Regions from separate parts of the Serpentinimonas raichei genome, predicted to be linked through region 1. Evidence: predicted binding sites of a transcription regulator. Region 1 holds the regulator's gene; each other region holds the start of a gene.

Region 1 (2,233 bases):
GACCTTGAAAGTCTGCGCGGGCGTGAACCACAGCTCCCACAGCACGGCGTAGGCAGCCTCGTAGAGCGCATCTTCATTGGGGCAGGGTTGCAGCGCCAGCCGCACCAGCACGCGCTGCGCCAGCCGGCTGTGCAGGTTGAGCCGCAGCATGTCGTCCCAGTCGGCCGTGAGCTCGACCCCGCCGCGCTGGCGCCGCAGGTTTTGGGCCGCCGGGCAGATCTGTTGCACTTCGGCCAGCAGATAGTCTTCCACCCCGGCGGGGCAGGGCAGGAACAGGGTCAGGTTGTGCATGGGGGTTCAGAGCGCTTTGCGCAAATGGGTGGGGGCAATGCGCAGCGCCTCGCGGTATTTGGCCACGGTGCGGCGCGCGCAGGCGATGCCTTGGGCTTTGAGCAGGTCGGCAAGCTGGTTGTCGCTCAGGGGGTGGCTGGGGTTTTCGGCGGCGATCAGTTGCTGAATCAGGGCCCGCACCGCGGTGCTGGAGGCGCTGGAGCCGGCCTCGGTGGCCAGCGCCGAACCAAAAAAATATTTGAATTCATAGGTGCCTTGGGGCGTGGCCATGAACTTGGCGCTGGTGACGCGGCTGATGGTGGATTCGTGCAGCCCCACTTCGTCGGCGATTTCACGCAGCACCAGTGGCCGCATGGCCAGGGCGCCGTGCTGAAAAAACGGGCGCTGGCGCTCCACGATGGCGCTGGCCACGCGCAAGATGGTGTCAAAGCGCTGCTGGATGTTTTTGATGAACCAGCGCGCCTCTTGCAGGTGCTGCTGCAGCCCCGCGTGAGACTGGCCGCCCCCGCGGCCTTGGCGCAGGGCCAGGGCATAGGTTTCGTGCAGGCGCAGCCGCGGCAGCACCTCGGGGTTGAGCGCGACCTTGAAGCCGCGCCCCTGCGCCGTCACGATCACATCGGGGCGCAACTGGTGCGGTTCGAGCACCGCAAAGCGGCGTCCAGGCTTGGGTTCGAGGCGGGCGATCAGCCCAAAGGCGGCCCGCACCAAGGCCTCGTTGCAGCGGCACAGTTGGGCCAAGCGGCGGCTGTCGCGCCGCGCCAGATAGTCGAGCGGCTGCTGGCAGATGGCCAGCGCGGTGCGGCTCTCGGGGCGGTTGCGCAGCTCCAGAATCTGCAATTGCAAGCACTCGGCCAGGTTGCGCGCGCCCACGCCGGTGGGCTCCATTTGCTGCAACTGCTCCAAGGCCTGCTGCAGGCAGTGCTGCCAGTGGGCGTGCCGACGGTCAGTTGCCATGGGTTGCGACGCTGACAGCGGTGCCATGGTGTGGAGGCCGGAATCGGGCGCGTGGGCCCCGCTGGTTTGCTCCATGCCGCACAGGGCAGCAGCCAATTCGTCCAGCCCATCGGCGAGGTAGCCGTCGTCGTCGAGCGACTCGATGAGGGCGTGCAAGGCCAGTGCCACCTGGGGTTCGAGCCGCAGGGCGCAGGCTTGCTGGTGCAGGTGCTGCGTCAGCGACTCGGGCGCGCGCGCCCAGTCGGGCCCCGCACCATTGTCGTCCTCGGGCGCGGCCCCAGAGCGGGCAGCGCCCGGCTCACCCCAGTCGCCCGGATCGCTGGACTCAGCGAAATCCCCCGCATCGTGGTGCTCGGCCTCTGGCCCCCCCCCGCCGGAGTCCGTCGCTGCGCCTGTCCAGGCGGCCTCGAAAGCGGCGTCGAGGGCGGGCACTTCATCGGGTGCGCCAGCGCCCGCATCGTGGCTGGCAGGCGCATCGAGCTCGGCGTGGGCAGCCAATGCGGCCTCGGGCGGCGCCGCTGGGCTGGCCTCGAACGGCTCATCGGCGGGGTCGGGTTCCAAAAATGGGTTGTCGTCGAGCATCTGCCCGATCTCTTGCTCCAACTCCAGCGTACTCAGTTGCAACAGGCGGATCGACTGCTGCAATTGCGGCGTGAGCGCCAGGTTTTGGCTCAGGCGCAGCGACAGACCTTGCTTCATGGCCACCACATTCAGAGGCGGAAGTGCTCGCCCAGATAGACCCGGCGCACCTCCGGGTTGGCCACGATCTCGGCCGGTGTGCCCTGCGCCAGCACGCGGCCCTCGTTGATGATGCAGGCGTGGTCGCAGATGCCCAGCGTTTCGCGCACGTTGTGGTCGGTGATGAGCACGCCGATGCCGCGCTCCTTCAAAAAGCCGATGATGCGCTGGATCTCGATCACGGCGATCGGGTCGATGCCGGCAAAGGGCTCGTCGAGCAGGATGAAGCGCGGCTCAGTGGCCAGGGCGC
Region 2 (2,233 bases), 260 kb from region 1:
CCCGCGTAGCCGTCGCCGGCGAACAGGTTTTTGCCGCCTTTCCAGACCGACTGGTGCACGTGCATGCCGCTGCCGTTGTCGCCGTGGTAGGGCTTGGGCATGAAGGTGGCGGTTTTGCCGTAGCTGTTGGCCACGTTCCAGACCACGTACTTGAGGTTTTGCGTCCAGTCGGCGCGCTCGACCAGGGTGGAGAAGCGGGTGCCGATCTCGCACTGGCCGGCCCCGGCCACTTCGTGGTGAAAGACCTCGACCGGGATGCCCAGCGATTCGAGGATGAGCGACATTTCGGCGCGCATGTCGTGCGTGCTGTCCACTGGAGGCACCGGGAAGTAGCCGCCTTTGGTGCGCGGGCGGTGGCCGCGGTTGCCGCCTTCGAGCTTGCTGCCGGTGTTCCAGGGGGCCTCGTACTCTTCGATTTCGTAGAAGCTGCGGCCCGGCTCGGTGCTCCAGCGCACGTTGTCGAACAAGAAGAACTCGGGCTCGGGGCCGAAGTAGGCGGTGTCGCCCAAGCCAGAGGCTTTAAGGTAGGCTTCGGCGCGGCGGGCGATCGAGCGCGGGTCGCGGTCGTAGGCTTTGCCGTCGCTGGGCTCGACCACGTCGCACTGCAAAAAGAGCGTGGTTTCTTCAAAGAACGGGTCGATCTGGGCCGTGTTTGGGTCCGGCATGAGCAGCATGTCGGAGGCTTCGATGCCCTTCCAGCCAGCGATGGAGGAGCCGTCGAAGGCGTGGCCGGCGCTGAACTTGTCTTCGTCGAAATGCGAGACTGGCACCGTTACGTGCTGCTCTTTGCCACGGGTGTCGGTGAAGCGGAAATCAACGAACTTGACTTCGTTGTCTTGCACCATGCTCATCACGTCGGCGACGCTTTTGCCCATCTTGAATTCTCCGGTTGCGTTGAAAGGGGTTGGAAATTGCTGCACAGTTTATAGCAGCAAGCGTGCCAGCTTGGTGACAAACCCGCGCGCTGTGCGGCACCCGGTGCCAAAAAAAGGGGGCTGCGCGAGACCTCGCCACAAACGCACTTTTTTGGGGCATTTTTTGCATCAAAATGGTGCGCACGCACTCTGCATCGGCTCAGCGCACCAACTCGGGGCCCAAGCGGGCGGCTGCGGCGCGCAAGCCGTCGAGCAGATCGGCGTAGGCCGCCTGCACGGGTTCTATCGGCCCCTTGACCCCGAGTTCGAGGTGGCGCCCGTAGGTGGGATGGTCCACGCTGGGCAGGCTAAACACCTTGCACTGCGGGTGCGTGGCCTCGATGTGCTGCATCAGCGGCGTGAGCTGGCCCTCGATGCCCTCGAACACGATCACCGAGCGCTCGCCCCACGCCCCGCGCCGAAAATACGCGGCGTAATGCTGCTCCAGCAGCCACTCGATCATGGGCCAGGCCATGACCGGAAAACCGGGCATGGCGTGCAGCACGGCACCGCTGGGGCTGGTGCAGCTAAAGCCCGGAATCTGGTTGTAGGGGTTGGGGATGATGCGCGCGCCCAGCGGAAACTCGCCCATTTGCAGGCGCTGCAGGTGGTCGGGCCGGTCGGGCTCATAGACCTGGCCCTGCTGGGCCGCCAGGCGTTGCAAGCGCGCCACGATCAGCGCGCGCGCCTGCGGGTGCAACTGCAGCCCCACCCCCAGTGCGCTGGCCGCCGCCTGGCGGGTGTGGTCGTCGGGCGTGGCGCCGATGCCGCCGCAACCAAACACCACGTCGCGGCCCGCCAGCGCCTCGCGCAAGGTGCCGGCCAGCGCGTCCCGGTCGTCGGGCGCAAAACGCGCCCAGGCCAGGCTCAGGCCGCGTGCGGCCAGCAGCTCGATCACGCGCGGCAGGTGCTTGTCGGCGCGCTTGCCCGACAAAATTTCATCGCCTACGACGAGCAAGCCAAAGCGCGGGGCGGGGTTCATGGTTGGTTTTGGACCGAAGCTGGAGCCGGCGTGGTGGATGGGCTGAAGGGGAGCGCGGCCGGCTCGGGGCTGCGCAGCGGCTCAGCGGTGGCCGCGTCCAGGTGCGGCGGCGTCGGCATGGCCGGCTGCGCCTCTGCGCGCAGCGCCTGCAGCGCCGCCAGCAGGTAGTGCACGAACCACAGCGAGGCCAGCGCAAACACCCACGTGTACACCCACACCGCCAGCGGCACCAGCAGCGGCGCCATGGCAATGAACATGGCGCCCGAGGCCCACAACAAACTGGGCGCCGCGCCCAGAAAACCGCTGAACATCCCCATCAGCAGCAGCGCCGTGCGGT
Region 3 (2,233 bases), 1.2 Mb from region 1:
GCTGGCTGCGCGCCGGGCTGCTGTGGGCGGGGGCCGGGGTCCGGGCTGGTTCGGCCGGGGCGGCGGGGATCTGCCCGGCGCGGGGCGAATGAAAGACGGCGCTGACCATGGTGTGTGCTCCTTAAGTCCGGATGGCAAAGCTGTCGGCGTAGCGCGCCGGGTCGCGGCCGTTCCAGACCACCCCATCCATCAGGGTGCTGCTGCGCAGTGGTTCGCGCGGCACACTGATGTTGAGTTGCGTCGCGGCCTGACGGTAGAGCTCGATCTGGTTGATCTGCTGCGCCACTTGCAGGTAGTTGGGGTGCTCGCGCAGCAGGCCCCAGCGTTTGAACTGGGTCAGGAACCACATGCCGTCGGAGAGGAACGGGAAGTTGACTGCGCCGCCGTCAAAGAACTTCATGTGGTTCGGGTCGTCCCAGGTGCGCCCGAGGCCGTTTTGGTAGCGCCCCAGAATGCGGTCGCGGATCACATCGACGCTGGTGTTGACAAAGGGGCGGGCGGCGATGGTCTCGGCCATGCGCAGCTTGTTTTGCAGGCTGGCCTCGATCCAGCGGCTGGCTTCGAGCACCGCCATCATCACGGCGCGCGCGGTGTGGGGGTGGCGGCGCACGAAGTCGGCGCGCGCGCCCAGCACTTTCTCGGGGTGATCGGGCCACACGTCCTGGGTGTTGGCGGCCGTGATGCCGATGCGGTCCACGATGGCGCGGTGGTTCCAGGGTTCGCCGACGCAGAATCCGTCCATGTTGCCGACGCGCATATTGGCCACCATCTGCGGCGGCGGCACGGTGATGACCCTGGTGTCGCGCAGCGCGTTGACACCGGCGCTGGCCAGCCAGTAGTACAGCCACATGGCGTGGGTGCCGGTCGGAAAGGTCTGGGCAAAGGTGTACTCGCGCCGCTCGCGCGCCATCAGCCGCGCCAGCGTGCCCACGTCCACCGCGCCGCGCTCGGCCAGTTGGCGGCTCAGCGTCATGCCCTGGCCGTTGCGGTTGAGCGTCATCAGCACCGACATATCGGTGCGCGGCCCGCCCAGCCCCAGTTGCAGCCCGTAGATCAGGCCGTAGAGCGAATGCGCCATGTGCAGTTCGCCGTTGAGCAGCTTGTCGCGCAGGCCGGCCCAACTGGCTTCCTTGGACAGGACGATGCGCACCCCGTGTTTGCGGTCCAGCTCCAGCACCGAGGCCATGATGACGGAGGCGCTGTCGGTGAGCGGAATGAAGCCGATGCGCACCTCCTGGATCTCGGGCCGGTCAGAGCCCTGGGCATGGACGACCGAGCGCAGGCCGGGCACCAGGCCAGTGCCGGCATGGGCCAGCAGGGCCGCGCCAGCGAGCGTGGCGCCTTGGCGCAGCGCGCTGCGGCGCCCGGGCTGGTCTGCACCGCTGGTGCTTGCTTGGGCGGCAGTGGGTGCGTGGCAGGCGGCCGGGCTGTGGCCGCCAGGGGTTGGTGTGCCAGCCGTGCTGGATTCGGTCTGGCTGAGGTCGAACGGGGGCATGACTACTCCTAGAACAATGAACAATCGAAGCGTGGCAGCAAATGAAAAACGGCGTCCTCCCGTGTCCGCCTTGAAAGCGGGCTGGGAGGGACGCCGTTGTCCGTCTTGCTCTGCGAGCCGGGTTCGTGCCGCCATTGGCGCTTACCCATGTCATCACGCAAGCAGTTTTCGTGCCAGGCTTGGTTTTAGGGGGTGTGTCTAGGGTGGGACGCTGCCTGGCGCTTATTTTTCGCCCCGGTGCACCAGAATCGGGCCCAAGCGTTCACCGCCGTGGTGCAAGCAGGTGGCTCATCGAGAGCACCGCCTCGGCCACATCGACCATGCGCTTGTTCTGGTTCATGGCCAGCTCGCGCAGGGCTTTGTGTGCGGCGGGCTCATCGAGCTGCTGGTGCGCCATCAGCAGGCCCTTGGCGCGCTCGATCAGTTTGCGCTCGTTCAGGCTGACGCGCAGCGTTTCGAGCTCGGTGGCAGCGGCTTGCAGCCTTAGGCCCTGCTCTTGCACCAGATCGAGCACCGACCTTTCTAGGCCAAACGCCAGCCCTTGGGGCGCGGGTTGAAGGGCAGGGGGTGCGGCCTCAAAAAATGCGCTGCCGCGCAGCCGCTCGGTGTCGGCCTCGGGGGGCTGGCGCTGGCGCTGTTCGAGTTGTCCGATTTCGGCTTGCACCTGCGCCATGCAGGCGCTCGCCTGCTCGACCAAAGCCTGCGTCAATTGGTCTTCGATCGGGCGCATTTCATCCA

The links. Region 1 encodes sigma-54, which starts transcription at its own class of promoters, with help from an activator protein. Its sites were predicted from a motif close to TGGCANGNAANCTGCTTT; they were not measured.
Region 2: glnA (type I glutamate--ammonia ligase) is a predicted target of sigma-54. The motif match lies at 926-943, and genes of this name have one in related genera.
Region 3: SRAA_RS05490 (CmpA/NrtA family ABC transporter substrate-binding protein) is a predicted target of sigma-54. The motif match lies at 1,654-1,671, and genes of this name have one in related genera.

Annotation. Positions count from the first base shown of each region.
Region 1 covers NZ_AP014568.1:2,318,807-2,321,039, reverse strand. Annotated here, with positions in the region: gene SRAA_RS10830 (THUMP domain-containing class I SAM-dependent RNA methyltransferase) at 1-291, opposite strand, end outside; gene rpoN (RNA polymerase factor sigma-54) at 298-1,944, opposite strand; gene lptB (LPS export ABC transporter ATP-binding protein) at 1,956-2,233, opposite strand, start outside.
Region 2 covers NZ_AP014568.1:2,057,927-2,060,159, forward strand. Annotated here, with positions in the region: gene glnA (type I glutamate--ammonia ligase) at 1-875, opposite strand, end outside; gene SRAA_RS09600 (competence/damage-inducible protein A) at 1,075-1,896, opposite strand; gene SRAA_RS09605 (EI24 domain-containing protein) at 1,893-2,233, opposite strand, start outside.
Region 3 covers NZ_AP014568.1:1,163,236-1,165,468, reverse strand. Annotated here, with positions in the region: gene ntrB (nitrate ABC transporter permease) at 1-109, opposite strand, end outside; gene SRAA_RS05490 (CmpA/NrtA family ABC transporter substrate-binding protein) at 122-1,495, opposite strand; gene SRAA_RS05485 (nitrate regulatory protein) at 1,758-2,233, opposite strand, start outside.